DNA from 2 places in the Parabacteroides sp. AF14-59 genome. Region 2 is predicted to be linked to the other one. Evidence: riboswitches for the same ligand, from Rfam matches in the RefSeq annotation. Region 2 holds a riboswitch; the other holds the start of a gene.

Region 1 (8,485 bases), on a different contig from region 2:
TTTCCAGGTTTAACGACTACGTCAACCAAATAATTATCGGAAGAAGCCAATTTTTCTTCAACCAACTGAGTTATTACTCCCTTTTCAATCATAAACATACTGTTAAGAACAAAAGAAGGGGACTACCCGCCCCCTCCTCATCTTCGCTTAATCGCCCGCAAATATACAAATAATCAGTGAGTTTTCAAACAAATACAATCTTTTTATCAGAAAAGTTCTTTTACATACAAGGCAACAGGTTCTTTTTTTAATTCTGCCAGGGAGATATCAAAACTATTTTGCCATATAAAAGCAGATACAAAATGAAAAGATGAAAAACAAAAGGGGGAAATGAAGAAAAGATAAGAAAAATGACTTAGTTCTAAAAGAACTCTATACTATTGTCACGGTGCAAATATATAGAATAATTGTTTTATTATATTGCATTTATTTAAAAAAAGATGGCCGGCAGACTCTTTTTTAACATTCAATCGGCTATAAGGTTCATGACTAATCGTAAATAATCCTTTCCTGTATTCCAAAGTAAAAAAAACGCGAAGATTTATTTATCATAACATAAAATAAACAATAAGGAGGCACATATTGTTAAAAAAGAAGATACGAGCTCATACCTTTTCATCAGGTAGCATAAATATCTTTGATAATCATCTGTATACATACATTATAACCTTATAACAACAGCTCATTAATTAAGATTTAAGAGCTGTAGAAAAACCAGGCAACAGAATACGACAAATTGCCTGTTCTCTTCTTCTTAATAAACAATTCACTATCAAAAACCGGTATTTTTTCAAAAAAAACAGATCTATATATATAAATTGACCGGATTGGAAATATCTACTAGGATCCTACATCCGGTATATCAAATATACAATACATTTAAACAATAACATAACTCACTGAATATATAGACATTAGTCTTCAATGGTTAATAAAACAAGAATACATTAGTTCTTTTAGAACTATGAACACGCCAGATTTAAACGTCAGAATCTAAAGCATTCTATACACATTTTAAACAAAATAGAGTAAAAAGCCAAAAGAAGGGGACCAAGAGAGAGCCTCATTTATTAATAAAATCAATTATTATGTTGAAAAACTTCAAACCTGTCAGTTTGATTCTTGTCGCAGGAGCGATGACACTTCCCGTAAGTGCATATGCTGACTTAGCGCCAGAGAAACATGAAACCGCAGTTTCCCAGCAGAGTGGGAAAGTCATCGGTACTGTAGAAGATGATTTCGGCCCGATTGCCGGAGCATCTGTAGTTGTGAAAGGAACCACAAATGGAACTATTACCGACAATGATGGTAATTTTACATTGAACGGAGTAAAGAATGGAGATATCATCCAGATATCTTTCATCGGGTATGCCACAAGAGAGATGCCATATACCGGCCAATCTTCTCTTTCTATCAAACTTTCTGAAGATACTCAGAAGCTGGACGAAGTAGTCGTTACCGCCATGGGTATCAGGAAAGATGCCAAAAAGCTGGGGTATGCAGTCAGTACAATCGATGCCGGAGAGTTGATCAAAACCGGAACTCCCGACTTCGCCACATCATTGTATGGTAAGGCTTCCGGTGTGCGCATACAGGCTGCTCCGGGTGGTGGAACCTCTTCTGTATCCATCTCAGTGCGCGGTCTGTCGTCTATCACCGGTACAACACAGCCATTGATTGTAATGGACGGTGTGCCCATTCACAACGGTGACGCCAACAAAGACGGATACTGGACCAACCAGCGTGTAGAATCGAACGGTATGGTCGATATCAACCCCGAAGATATCGAAAGTATCTCCATCCTGAAAGGGGCTGCCGCCTCAGCCCTGTACGGTTCGGAAGCTGCTAACGGTGTTGTAATGATCACCTCCAAAAGTGGTAAAGGACAAAGTGGTCTGGGTGTAGACTTCAGTGCAAACTTAAGCTTTGATAAAGTAGCCTACATGCCCAATATCCAGAAAGAATTCGGGCCGGGCTATGATAATGCCCTATTGTCCACCGCCAGTGATTTTGAGAAACAGACCGGATTCCAGAACACCCGTACCGACCGGAACGGTAACCAGGTGATCAGTCCGCGTAACACCTATTACTCATGGGGACGTCCGTACGACTATACGACACAGTTATACAACTGGAACGGAGTAACCCGTACCCATGCACCTATCGACCACAACCAGTGGAACGATGTTTTCCAGACAGGTATCAACCAGACTTATAACCTGGCTATTACCAACGGTACGGAAAAAGGAAATCTGCGTTTCTCCTACACCTATGTAGACAATACCCCTACGCAGTTGAACTCACATAACAACAAGCACAACTTTGCATTATCTGGTAGCGCCAATATCCTGAAAAACTTAAAAGTAGATTATTCGGCCAACTATATGCGCCAGCATGTAAAGAACCGTGCTTACCGTATCAGCCGACTGCTGACAAACTATCAGGGTATGTTCACCGGTTACGATGATATCGCGGCTTTAAAGAACAGCACAGTGACCAGTCTCGGCTACATGAACACAAACTACAACAGCAACACATTGACCCCAGATGAAGCATGGGATTGGAATCCGGCAGGCTATCAGATGGCAACCGAATATTTCTGGAATATCTTCGGCAAAGAACAGTTGGAAGACAACAACCGTTTCATCGCCAGTGTGACGCCATCATGGGAAATAATTCCGGGTCTGACCGCACGCGGACGTTTGTCAACCGACTTGACATACAACGTGATTGAAAGCAAAAACTCGACAGAAACCCCGAACGTATTCAGACAGCCGGGCAATTACACCGGATACTATGGGTTGAAAAACTCCAAGTATGAAATCTACTACGGCGACCTTATGTTGATGTTTGACCGTACATTTGCCGAAAAATATAATGTCAGCGCAAATGCCGGTTGGTCTGCCCGCCAGGAAAATCAGTACGACACATCCGTGGGTACCCGCGGCGGTCTGAGCGTTGAAAACTGGTTTCACCTGAACTCTTCAGGTTTAACACCGGCAAACCCCGGCATGAAAAAAGCATCCCTGTTAAAACAAGCCTTCTTCGCCACAGCATCATTCGGTTATGACAGCTGGGCTTATGTGGAAGGTACGGTTCGCCAGGAAAAATCATCCACGCTGGCTCCCGGCTCCAACACATTCGTTTATCCTTCAGTCAACGGTAGTATCATTTATTCATCCTTGCTGAAAGACCTCAACCCCAGCTGGCTGGATTATGGTAAAATACGTCTCAGCTACGGTGTGGTAGGTAACGCACCTGAACTTTACAGAGCCGCTACCGGTTACAATCAGAGTGCAGTCGGAAGCTATATTTACAACCAAGTTCCACAATCTCTTGGAAACAACGAGATACAGCCGGAACAAAAGTATGAATTCGAATTAGGTTGGGAAAACAAATTCCTCGGCAACCGTTTAGGTTTCGAACTTTCTTTCTACAGTAATGTGGTGAAAGATCAGATCCTTCAGACTACGACGTCTGCTTCCTCGGGAGGTACTTCCATCCTGATGAACGTCGGCGAGTTGAAAAACCGCGGTGTTGAAATGTCTCTGTACGGTACTCCTATTCAAACCAAAGACTGGACATGGGATGTCCGTGCAAACTGGGCATGGAATAAGAACGAAGTAACCAAACTGATCGACGGCGTCAGCTCTATCGACCATTCTACAGTGGATAACGGAGCAGCAGTGCTTCAATCATCCGTAGGCCGCCCGATGGGTGACTGGTATGTATATGGAACGGTAAAAGATGAAAACGGTAATAAAATCGTTGACGACAACGGTTTGTATATCGTAGACTATACAGAGCGCCAAAAAGCAGGAAATGCCATGCCGAAAGTAGTCGGAGGATTCAGTACATCATTGAACTACAAAGACTTCTATCTGGATGCAACAATCGACTTCCGTATTGGCGGTGATGTAATGAACTTGCCTTACCAGTACATGACAGAACTGGGTATCCTGGATTGTACGCTGGACAACCGTGACGCATCCCGTGGCGGTCTTACCTGGTATGCAGACGGCAACGACTTGTCAGACCCCTCCAAACGTCACCTGACCGATCAGGCTGCCGGAACAACAGTGAACGGCAATATGGTTTACGATAATGGTGTGATCCAGCCGGGTGTTAAACAGGACGGCAGTCAAAACAATACGATTATTACAGCCGGTGAAGTCTATTACAACCAATATGGATGGGGATATTCCGGTAATATCACTTACGAAAATGCGATACAGAAAAACTCTTATGTAAAAATGCGCGAATTGAGCCTTGGTTACAGATTACCTAAAAACATCACCAGCAAATTCGGCTGCAAAAACCTGATGGTTTCCGTATACGGTCGTAACCTCTTCTACTTCTATAAGAGCTTGAAAGAATTCGATGCGGAATGTACTGACGGAACGACCTGGATCAGCCAGGCACAGATTGGCGGTTCTACAGCCACAACACGTTCATTCGGCTTCTCAGTACGTGCAAGCTTCTAATCGACGAAATAAATATAGAATAATAAAATTGAAAGATTTATGAAAAAAATATATGCACTCGCACTCGGATGCGCAGCCTTACTGGCAACGTCTTCCTGCAGTGACGACAAATTTACGGACCAATACCAGGATCCGTCGAAAACGCAAAAGGTGACATGTCCGGCTTTAATGGTCGGTGTCTGGCAAGCCTCCAATACATGGATGAATCCGGTTTATTACAGATACTATGTATCTTCCACCACTTCCGGCCTGTTCTCCGGCGTTATCGGCCATACAAACAGCAAGGACCGCTTTGCCGGTGCCGGACAGGGTTATTTCAACGAACGTTGGAGAAACTTCTACAATACACTGACTCAGTTCAGAGTATTGGAAAGCGAATTCAATAATCTCCCGGAAGAAGAAAAAGAAGATTACCGTATCTTCTTCCTGCTGGGACGTACTGTGATGGAAGAACAATTGTATGAAGTGTGTTCTGCCTGGGGAGGAGTTCCATTCTCTGAAGCCGGTACATTATGGGCAACCGGGAATGTTGCGACCTCCAAACCCAAATACGATTCGGACATCGATTTGTACCGGATGATCCTGACCGACCTGGACGAAGTCAATACATATCTTAACGGCCGTTCGCTTCCATCTAATGCCAGTACTTTCCTGAGCGCAGAAGATTACGTAAACAACGGAGATGTTTCCTTATGGCGGAAATATGTAAACTCATTGCGTTTACGTGTTGCTACCCATCTTGCCTCCAACGGCGATCTGGTCAACGAAGCCCGTACAGCGATCAAGACGATGTTGGAAAACCCGGGAACTTATCCTATGGTAGATGTCAATTCTGATAATATTACTGTACCACAGACCGACGACGATCAGTTCGACTTCGACCGTGACCTGCAGAATGCAATCGAAAACACCCGCTATAACCGCATGTCAGGTGCTATGCAACGTGCCTTAAATGCAAACACAAACAATGAAGACCCCCGTCTGGAAGTGTTATACGACAGTAACTGGAACAACGAGTATATCGGCCTCGACCCGAAAGAAACCATTACGGACCAGGAAACGAACCTGAGTATCTCGACACACGGTACTGCTAAATATTACGCCGCACTGGATACATCGACCTTCACCCGTAACCCGGGATTCCCTGGTCTCTGGATGACAGCTGCCGAAGTTTCTTTTATGAAGGCGGAAGCTTATGCCAACAACTGGGCCAGCGGCAATGCCAAAAGTGAATTCATAAATGCTATGAAACTCTCTACCGAGTTTTATTTCGACCTGAATTCTACAGGAACTTTCCGCGATGCACTGACAGCTCCGTCCGCTTCTGTCGTAGAAGCGTATGCCGAAACACAGTGGGATGCCAGCAATCCTCAGAAGAGTATTCTGACACAACGCTGGATACATCATGGCGCAATCCAGGAATATGAAGCCTGGAACGTCGTTCGTCGTACCGGTTATCCGGAAATTTATTTCAAACGTGATAACCAGTCCGTTGCCACTCCCCTGCCTCTCGACCGCATCCAGTATCCGTCTGACGAAAAAGACTATAACCCGGATAATCTGAATGCCCACCTGGGAGGTAAGGAAGATTCCTGGTACACTCCGCTGAACTGGATGAAGAGTACATGGTATACAACGATTGAATAGCATACAGAAAATATCCACAGTAAATAATTACAACATAATTGATGGTAGATTGTGGAACAGAAACCGCCCCGAAGTGATTCGCGGCGGTTTTACCATTTGTACAATCCCCTAACTTTCCTTACCTTTGCCATCCGAATACAAAGGGGTGCTTGCAGCGTACCGAATATCGTACGTACCGCAGGCTGAGATTATACCCATATTACCTGATACGGATAATGCCGCCGAAGGGAATTGTAAAACATGGTATACTTCTTCACACAACACTCCTCTCCTATTCATTTATCAGTTTTTAAACAATAAGGTAAAAAGGATGAAAAGTGTATTATTATTTATTGCCGGTTCGCTGGCCACATGGGCCACAGCGGAAAATCAACCGGATCCTGTCGATTCTTTAAAAATTTCACGCGATCTGTCGCTGGACGAAGTAGTCGTCACAGCCACCCGGGTAGCCAAAGGGACTCCGGTAGCCTACAGCGAAGTATCCAGAAACGAACTCACCCGCAAAAACGACGGCCAGGGTATTCCCTATCTGATCTCTCAATCTCCGTCTGTCATCATGACTTCAGATGCAGGGACAGGGATCGGTTATTCCGGTTTCCGTATCCGCGGAACAGACGCCAACCGTATCAACATCACAGTAAATGGCGTGCCGGTCAACGACTCCGAATCACATACGGTCTTTTGGGCGAACATGTCCGACTTTGCCTCATCTGTCGACAACATACAGATACAACGCGGAGCCGGAACATCCACTAACGGAGCCGCAGCCTTCGGGGCTACCGTAGCCATGCAGACACAGAAGCCGGACCTGAAATCTTATGCTGAATATTCCCTTTCGGCAGGTTCGTTCGGAACCGTTAAAAACTCAGTGAAGCTGGGAACCGGATTGCTCCATGACCATTTCGTGTTCGATGCCCGTTATTCCAATGTACAAAGTGACGGATATATCGACCGGGCAACAGCCAATATGCATTCTTACTTCGGTTCCAGTACTTATTACGGAGATAACACGCTGGTCCGTTTCCTGACTTTCGGAAATATAGAGAAGACGTATCAGGCATGGAACGGCGTTCCCTCCTCTCTTCTGAACAGCGACCGAACCTACAATCCGTGCGGAGAATACGAAGAAAACGGAATCAAAAAGTTTTACAACAACCAGACTGACAATTACTGGCAACAGAACTATCATCTGATGGCCAGCCAACGCCTGGGTGACTTGTGGAACATGAACCTGACTCTCCATTATACACATGGGGAAGGGTATTACGAAGATTATAAAGCAGATTCAGATTTCGAAAAATACCAATTACCCGAATACATAAACGGAAAAGGCGATACCATCCGCAAATCAGACCTCGTCCGCCGTAAATGGCTGGATAATGATTTCTATGGCGTTGTCTACAGTGCAAACTACCGTTCCGAACGTCTTCAGATGAGTTTCGGTTCGGCTGTAAACAAATATGTAGGCGACCATTTCGGCCGTGTCATGTGGGTAAAGAGCGGAGAAGCACTTCCACAGCCAGACTACGAATATTACCGTAACAGAGGAAACAAATTGGACTATAACTTTTATGTAAAAGGCAACTACCGGTTTCACCCGTATCTGAACGGATATCTCGACCTGCAATACCGCGGTATTTATTATACCATTAAAGGAAGTGACGACAAAGCCCGCGGTGACGTCGATGTAGACAAGCACTGGAATTTTTTCAACCCGAAAGCGGGCATCAATTTCCAGAAAGACGGCCATAATGCTTTCATCTCCTTCTCCGTTGCCAACCGGGAACCCAACCGTGACAATTTCACGGAAGCCAAACCCCATGAACGTCCCGCACACGAAACCCTGTACGATTATGAAGCCGGTTATAGCTTCGGTAACGAGCGTTTCCGGGTCGGTGCCAATCTCTATTTTATGGATTATAACAATCAGTTGATCCTTAGTGGCAAAATCAGCGAAATTGGTGAGGCTTTGACCAGCAATATCAAAGACAGTTATCGTATGGGTATCGAACTGACCGGAGGTGTAAGTATCACCCACTGGCTGGAATGGAATGGAAACGTTACCCTGAGCCGTAACAAAATAAAAGACTATACTCATTTTATGGACGATTATGATAACGGCGGCCAGGCTAGCGAATACCTGGGAACAACAGATATAGCCTTCTCCCCCGGTATCATTGCCAACAGTATGTTCGACTTCAATCTGAAAGGATTCTCCGCGAGTTTCAACTCACAGTTCGTAGGCCGTCAGTACATCGACAACACTTCCACCAAAGACCGTTCGATCGATCCTTACTTTGTGAACAGCCTGCGTGTTGGATATGTCTTCAAACCGAAATTCATCAAAGAGCTTG
Region 2 (8,485 bases):
TCACACACATGTATTTGGGATTGAATGCCGTATTGCGTTCATCCGGTTTCCCGAAACTGGCCATGTATGCGACACTGGCTTCGGTCGTGATAAACTGTATATTGAATCCGATCTTTATCTTTGGATTCGGCTGGGGAATCAAAGGTTCCGCATGGGCTACTGTGATTTCTCAGGTAATTTCACTGACCGGACAGATGATCCATTTTTCCAGACCGACGCAATTGCTTCATTTTAAGAAAGGTATTTATAAATTGAAGAAGGAGATAGTAAAAGGTATCCTGTATATCGGTATGTCTCCTTTCCTGATGAATCTCTGTTCTTGTCTGATCGTTATCCTGATCAACCGTGGATTGAAGGAGTATGGCGGAGATATGGCTATCGGGGCCTATGGTATTGTAAACCGTATCATCTTCCTGTTTGTAATGATCATTATGGGCTTCAACCAGGGTATGCAGCCGATTGCCGGATATAATTTCGGCGCCCGTTTATATCCTCGTGTGACGGAAGTGACCAAGCTGACGATGAAGTGGGCGATAGGCGTTGCAACGACGGGTTTCCTGTTATGCCAGTTGTTCCCGACTCTGATCGTGAATATGTTTACAACCGACGATGAATTGGTGAAAGCTGCCGTGTTCGGTCTTCATATCGTATTTGCCGTCTTCCCGATCGTGGGGTTCCAGATGGTGGCAACCAACTTCTTCCTTTCGATCGGTATGTCAAAGAAAGCGATCTTTTTGTCGCTTACCCGTCAGTTATTGTTCCTGATCCCTTGTTTGATCATCCTTCCCCGTTTCTTCGGAACGTTAGGTGTCTGGATCAGTATGCCGGTAGCCGACACGATCGCAACGGTCGTAACAGCAATTGTATTGGTAAATCAATTCAGGAAGTTTAAACAATAAATATTAGTTTACTACTGTTTGTAAATAAGGACAGGAACTCTTATCTTTGTGTTGTAACGAGATAAAATGAATATGAAAACTAGAAATGAATATTTAGAATTGCTCCGTTTGTATAAGCAACGGATGGCGGAACAATATGGAATTGTTCGTTTAGGTATTTTCGGTTCAGTGTCTCGTAACGAACAAAAAGAAGATAGTGATTTGGATGTTTGTGTAGAGATGAAAGAACCTGACGGTTTCATTCTGTTGAACATCAAATATGAGTTGGAGGAACTATTGCATTGTAAAATAGATATTGTTCGCTTGCGTGATAATATGAATGCTCTATTAAAACGTAATATAGAAAGGGACGGTATTTATGTGTAGAGAAGAATTCTTAAAAGGTAATCTTGAATAAATTTATGGATAACAAGATCATATTGACCATTGGCCGTCAATTTGGCAGCGGTGGACGAGAAGTAGGGCAGAAGTTGGCGAAAGCGCTGGGCATCGCTTATTATGATAAGGAACTGATGGCGATAGCAGCGAAAGAGAGCGGCTTGAGTGAGGAGTTTTTTGAGAAAGCGGACGAACGGGCTTCCAGCGGACTGTCATATGCATTTACGATGGGATATTCCTATATGGGAATGTTTACACCTTACAACGATATCTTATCGAACGACGGATTATTCAAGTTTCAGAGTGACGCTATCCGCAAGTTGGCGGCTGAGCAGTCGTGTGTCTTGGTAGGACGTTGTGCAGACTATATCCTGCGTGACGATCCCGACTGCCTGAGTTTCTTTATTCATACCACTCCCGAACATCGTATCCAGCGTATTATAGAAAGACAAGATGTAACTGTCGAGCAGGCAAAAGAACTGATGATGAAAACCGACAAATCGCGTGCCGCTTACTATAATTATTACACCAATAAAGAGTGGGGAGTCGCTTCTTCCTATAATTTCTCTATCGATGTATCTGTATTGGGTGTAGACGAAACAGTAGGGTTTATCAAAGACTTTGTTGAACGGAAAATGAATAAGCGGCCGCCACATTTCGGATAATTTATTATCTTTGCTGCGACTTATCATAGGGGTGCCTTAATATACAGGCTGAGATTATACCCATAGAACCTGCCCGGGTAATGCCGTGAAGGGAGAATCGGTAGAATTGCTAAATAAAGGAGAGCTTTACCTCTATGTGCTCTCTGATGTTTAAACACTAATTATTTAATGTAATGGAACAGATCGTTTCAACAGGAATTATTGACTCTTATTTTGCAAAACTGAAGAGCAACTTATCAATTGATGTGGCTATCGTAGGTGGTGGCCCTTCCGGTATCGTAGCAGCTTATTATCTGGCTAAAGCCGGTAAGAAAGTGGCTCTTTTCGACCGTAAACTGGCTCCCGGCGGAGGTATGTGGGGCGGTGCTATGATGTTTAATGATATTGTCGTACAGGAAGAAGCTATGCCGATCGTAAAGGAACTGGGTGTTTCTTATCATGATGCAGGCAACGGTACTTATATAATGGATTCAGTTCATACTACTTCTGCATTGATCTATCAGGCAACAAAAGCCGGTGCTACTATCTTTAACTGTTATTCGGTGGAAGACGTAGTATTCCATAACGATGCCGTAGCCGGTGTTGTAGTGAACTGGGCTCCGGTAATCCGCGAAGGTATGCATGTGGACCCGCTGACTATTATGGCTAAAGCTGTATTGGAAGGTACAGGACATGACTGCGAAGTAGCCCGTACAGTTGCCCGCAAGAACGATATCCGACTGAATACCCCGACAGGCGGTGTGATCGGTGAACGTTCATTGAATGTGGAACTGGGTGAACAGACTACCGTTGAAAACACAAAAGAGATCTATCCGGGATTATTTGTTTCCGGTATGGCTGCCAACGGAGTTAGCGGAAGTTTCCGTATGGGACCGATCTTCGGCGGTATGCTGATGAGCGGAAAGAAAGCCGCAGAACTTATCTGTGAAAAGCTGGATAAGTAAGATCAGATAATGATATCATATGAAAAGGACGGAAATCTATAGAAGATAACCGTCCTTTTTCAATTATAGTAACATAAAAACTCATGCCTTTTTACATATTCTCTACAATCTCCCGTTGTTTTTTGAAGAACTGTATCCGTTGCATTTCGCCGCTTTCGGATATCATCGTGGAGAATTTACGTAAGGACTGAATCCATTCCTTCATATTTTTGCACATCTCTTTATCCCTCGAAGTGATCGAGTTGATTGAAAAAATCCGGATCAGACTTAATTGCAAGTTCGATGTTTCCACATAGCTGTATGTGGCTTCAAAATTGATGTTGGATATATATATATGTATATCCTTTCCCGAATCAAATTTCCCTCTGGAAGCGATTGTTTCCAGATCGTCTAATAGTTGCAGGAGTTCCTCCTGTAGTTTGGTGACTTCTTCTTCTGTAATTAAATGAACACTGGCGAAATACTTTATGTCGTTCACCAGATAATGAAACATCATGCTATCCCATATATAATGCGTAGTCTGTATATATGAGCTCGCTTCTACGAATGCCTTTTGGGCGCGTTTGAGATCGTCTGGTATGTTCAGTTCTGAAAAGTTCTTTACACAATTTACCTTTTCATTCTGGTACATCCATTTGAATAGCCGGAACCTGGACAAATTATCGTATTTCAGGTAATAAGTCTGGGGGATCATATTTGAAGCCGTACTAAGTTCCGAGGTCGGATCATCCCGTAAGGATTCAAATAATTCAACGTAGTGGTCAAGAATCGCGTAATACGTTTTGATAGGATCTGAATAATGTAAAAGATTCAGGTCGAACATTGCGTTATTGGTATAGCTTATACCCACGATCTGATCCAGGGAAACTCCCAATTTCTTTGAAATTATAGAAGCTTCATTGAGGGTGAAAGGGACTTCGCCGCGTAATCTTCTGTATACGGCTTCTTTTCCTATATAAAGAATATCCATCAGGGTATTCGCCAAGTTGACCCCATCCGGAATTTTATCTTTCATTACCTCGATCAGATTTGTATTTAATACATCTGTATTCATTCCAATTCTCCCTTTTAAATAATATATATGTTCAATTATTAAACAATAAACAATGCGTATTGTTTCGGAAAACGCAACAATAGACGTTAAAGTGTCTCCATGTTACTTATTTTCGAAAAAGACGAGTCGGTAAATACTTGAATGAGAAATAGACGCGTCTCAAAATACCTTATTTGCGAAATAGAACTCCCGTATTTGCTTCGTAAATTCGCATATCTCAATTAAGAGAGACGGCAATGATGGTTTGAACGAATAGTTATTGCAGTTTAATATTAATACTAAGTGATGTTAATTGAAATAGCATTAGAATGGATGAACTTTATTTTATTTTAGTCTTAGATTTTTTGTTTATAAATTATTGACCTAACCAAACATTTGCTTGTATAATCAGAATGAGTAGACCACTAATGCTAATACCATGAACAACTGTCCGGCTGGGAGGTGACTCTCGGCCGGTCTTTTTTTTCTATATATCTGCTGTTTGCCTTTGAGTTGCAAAATAAACTTTTTACTTTTGCAACATAAATCATGAGAGCGAAGAAACATATAATCCGTTACATAATGTTGGTGGCAAGTATCATCATGCTGCTTTCGGTTGTGGTGCCACATCACCACCACAGTAACGGTATGCCTTGTTTCAAATCGTTGACTGAACATAACCATAAAAGCTCGTCTTCTCACGATTGCGGATGCAACGGGCATAATCTGGCCCTTTTTACATCTCTTTTGTCGCATGTGACAAATGCAGATGTAAGTCACTTACTTTTCCCTTTGCAAGTTTTATTTGATTATATTAACCCTCCTGTTCCGTTGCTGTACGGACAAACGTTCGATCGTGAACGAGCCTTTTATATTGAGTCTCTGCACGATACCTGGATCACGTGCTCCGGCGGACTGCGTGCCCCTCCTGTGTTATAATTGTTTCTGATAGGAGCGAACCTTATTCGCATTCCGGTGTTTTAAGCAAGACGCCGAACTATTTTATTTGCATTTATAACATATTATAATACAATGAGAAAGATATATTTATTGTGGGTTTTATGTGCCTACATATTCGCAAGCTGTGGCGGCGGAGCTGCTAAGCCTGAAGAGCATAACCATGATCATGAAGCACATGAACATGAAGAAGGACACGATCACGAACATGAAGGTCATGATCACGAACACGAGGGAGACGAGCATGAAGGCCATGATCATGGAAATGAAGCTGCAGCAGGTGCACACTCCAACGAAATCATTTTTAAAGAAGAATTGGCGAAAGCTGTCGGGCTGCAGACAAAAGTGATGGAACCGGCTTCTTTTACGGATGTTATAAAAACCAGTGGAAGCGTACTGGCAGCACAGGGGGATGAAACAACGGTGGTTGCAACTGTTCCCGGTATTGTGACATTCGGTCGTTTATCATTTGTTGACGGTACTCCGGTAAAGAAAGGGCAGGCGATCCTGAGCCTGGCTTCCAGCTCCCTGTCGGAAGGGAATGTAGCTGCCCGTGCCAAATATGCATACGAAACAGCCAGGAAAGAATATGAGCGTATGCAGCAGTTGGTAGGAGATAAGATTGTTTCGGCTAAAGATTTTGAACAGGCTCGTTTGAATTATGAAAACGCAAAGGCTGCTTATGATGCTGTTGCCGGTAAGCAGACAGAGAATGGCGTGTCGGTGGTATCTCCGATGAACGGATATTTGAAGAATCTTCAGGTAAAAGAAGGGGACTATGTGACAGTGGGGCAACCGCTGGCAACTATCTCTCAGAATAGCCGTTTGGTGCTTCGTGCCGAGGTTTCGGAAAAGTATTATCAATATCTTCCGGCTGTTCAGTCTGCTAATTTCCGTACTCCTTATGATGAGCAGGTATATAAGCTTTCCGAGCTTCACGGACGGTTGCTTTCGTATGGAAAAGCGTCGGATGCCAATTCATTCTATATTCCTGTTACTTTTGAGTTTGATAATAAAGGAGCCGTTATTCCCGGTTCTTTCGTCGAGATTTATCTGCTTGCTACTCCGATGCAGGAGGTGTTGAGCGTCCCTGTTTCCTCCCTGATAGAAGAACAAGGAATTTATTCTGTATTTATCCGTCTCGATGAAGAAGGTTATAAAAAGCAGGAAGTAAAACTGGGAGCGAATAATGGTTCTGAAGTACAGATATTATCCGGCTTGAAACCGGGTGACGTGGTCGTAACACAAGGCGCTTATCAGATTAAACTCGCCTCTGCTTCTAATGCTATTCCGGCTCATACTCACAATCATTAATGGGAGGAGCAGAATATGTTGAATAAGATAATATATTACTCGCTGCATAACAGATTGGTTGTCCTGATCTGTGCGTTGCTGCTGATGATAGCGGGAACTTATACGGCCTTTCATACGGATGTAGACGTGTTCCCCGACCTGAATGCTCCGACCGTGGTTATCATGACCGAAGCAAACGGGATGGCTCCTGAAGAGGTGGAACGTCTGGTTACTTTCCCGGTCGAAACGGCTGTAAACGGAGCGATGGATGTACGCCGTGTACGTTCTTCTTCTACCACCGGATTTTCGGTTGTATGGGTGGAGTTCGACTGGGGAACGGATATTTACCGTGCCCGTCAGATCGTTTCCGAGAAACTGGCGGTTGTAAGTGAAAGTCTTCCCGAAAATGTAGGGAAACCGACATTGGGGCCTCAATCATCTATCCTGGGGGAAATGATGATTATCGGATTGACGACTAAGGATAATGGAAATGACCCCGTCGGTACCACCCAAATGGACCTGCGCACAATTGCCGACTGGACGATCCGTCCGCGTTTATTATCTACCGGAGGTGTGGCACAGGTAGCCGTAATTGGGGGAGATATCAAAGAATATCAGATCTTACTCGATCCTGCCCGCATGAAACATTATGGAGTAGGGTTGAATGAGGTGCTGACGGTTTGCCGTAACATGAACCGTAATGCAAACGGTGGTGTCTTGTACGAATACGACAATGAGTATATCATTCGTGGTATCCTTTCTACTCCGAAAGCGGAAGAACTGGCAAAAGGTGTGATCAAGACAGTGGACGGTTTTCCTGTTCTGCTGGAGAATGTGGCTACAGTGAAAGTAGGAAGCAAAAGCCCTAAATTGGGTACGGCATCCGAACGGGGTAAACATGCTGTCCTTATCACGGTTACCAAACAGCCGAATACCAGTACGATCGACCTGACAAATAAACTGGATGAAATTGTGGCTGACCTTCAAAAGAGTTTGCCTGCCGATGTAAATATATCTACCGATATTTTCCGTCAGAGCCGTTTCATCGACAGTTCTATTAACAATGTAAAGAACAGTTTGTTTGAAGGAAGTATCTTCGTTGTGATTGTGCTCTTCCTTTTCCTGATGAATATCCGCACAACGGTGATCTCATTGGTGGCGTTGCCTTTGTCATTGCTGGTCTCTATCCTGGTTTTGCATTATATGGGGCTGACCATTAATACGATGTCGCTGGGAGGTATGGCGATTGCTATCGGATCGTTGGTGGATGATGCCATTGTCGATGTCGAGAATGTATATAAGCGGATACGTGAAAACCGGATGTTGCCTCCCGACGACAGGCGTTCTATCCTGGATGTTGTATATGATGCTTCCCGCGAAGTGCGTATGCCGATCCTGAACTCGACGTTGATCATTGTGGTGAGTTTTGTGCCTTTATTTTTCCTTCATGGGATGGAAGGGCGTATGCTGGTTCCGCTGGGAATTGCATTTATTGTCGCTTTGTTCGCTTCTACAGTTGTGGCACTTACTTTGACACCGGTTTTGTGTAGTTATTTGCTGAACCGTAAAGCAACTGATAAGAAAATAGATAAAGAATCGTGGGTTGCCAATAAGCTGAAAAAGGTGTATGGCGCTGCATTGAAGGTGGCTTTGGCACATAAATCGATCGTGTTGGGTTGTACGATAGGATTGTTTGTCGTATCGTTAGGAATATTTTTTACGTTGGGACGGAGTTTCCTTCCTCCTTTCAATGAAGGATCTTTCACTATCAATGTAAGTTCCTTACCTGGTATTTCATTGGATGAGTCTGATAAGATGGGACACCGTGCGGAAGAATTGCTGATGCAGGTTCCGGAGATACAGACTGTGGCTCGTAAGACAGGACGTGCCGAACTGGATGAACATGCCCTGGGTGTAAACGTATCGGAAATAGAAGCTCCGTTCGTCTTGAAAGATCGCAGTAGGGAAACAGTTATGAACGATGTACGCAAGAAGCTGTCAACCATCAGCGGAGCCAATATCGAAATCGGGCAGCCTATTTCCCATCGTATCGATGCGATGCTTTCGGGAACGGAGGCCAATATTGCGATCAAACTGTTCGGAACTGATTTGAATCGTTTGTTTACGATCGGTAATGATATCAAAAACTCTATCCAGAGTATTCCGGGCTTGGTCGATTTGAAGGTGGAGCAACAGATCGAACGTCCGCAGCTGACCATTACTCCCAAACGGGAACTGATGGCAAAATATGGAATACCTCTGCCGGAGTTTGAAGAGTATATTAATGTCATGTTAGGAGGTGAAGTAGTCAGTCAG

What was found. Region 2 has a riboswitch for thiamine pyrophosphate ahead of DWW23_RS01425 (sulfide-dependent adenosine diphosphate thiazole synthase). Riboswitches for the same ligand answer to the same signal wherever they lie in the genome.
Region 1: it holds a riboswitch for thiamine pyrophosphate, as region 2 does, so the genes downstream of both, DWW23_RS23685 (TonB-dependent receptor) here and DWW23_RS01425 (sulfide-dependent adenosine diphosphate thiazole synthase) in region 2, are expected to answer to the same signal.

What each region holds. Positions count from the first base shown of each region.
Region 1 is NZ_QUHH01000032.1:24,458-32,942, reverse strand. It holds gene rimP (ribosome assembly cofactor RimP) at 1-92, opposite strand, end outside; gene DWW23_RS23695 (SusC/RagA family TonB-linked outer membrane protein) at 1,089-4,484, shown strand; gene DWW23_RS23690 (SusD/RagB family nutrient-binding outer membrane lipoprotein) at 4,524-6,131, shown strand; TPP riboswitch at 6,263-6,379, shown strand; gene DWW23_RS23685 (TonB-dependent receptor) at 6,442-8,485, shown strand, end outside.
Region 2 is NZ_QUHH01000001.1:326,497-334,981, reverse strand. It holds gene DWW23_RS01440 (MATE family efflux transporter) at 1-899, shown strand, start outside; gene DWW23_RS01435 (nucleotidyltransferase family protein) at 972-1,265, shown strand; gene DWW23_RS01430 (AAA family ATPase) at 1,301-1,942, shown strand; TPP riboswitch at 1,960-2,055, shown strand; gene DWW23_RS01425 (sulfide-dependent adenosine diphosphate thiazole synthase) at 2,116-2,886, shown strand; gene DWW23_RS01420 (hypothetical protein) at 2,978-3,940, opposite strand; gene DWW23_RS01415 (DUF6769 family protein) at 4,469-4,858, shown strand; gene DWW23_RS01410 (efflux RND transporter periplasmic adaptor subunit) at 4,952-6,190, shown strand; gene DWW23_RS01405 (efflux RND transporter permease subunit) at 6,206-8,485, shown strand, end outside.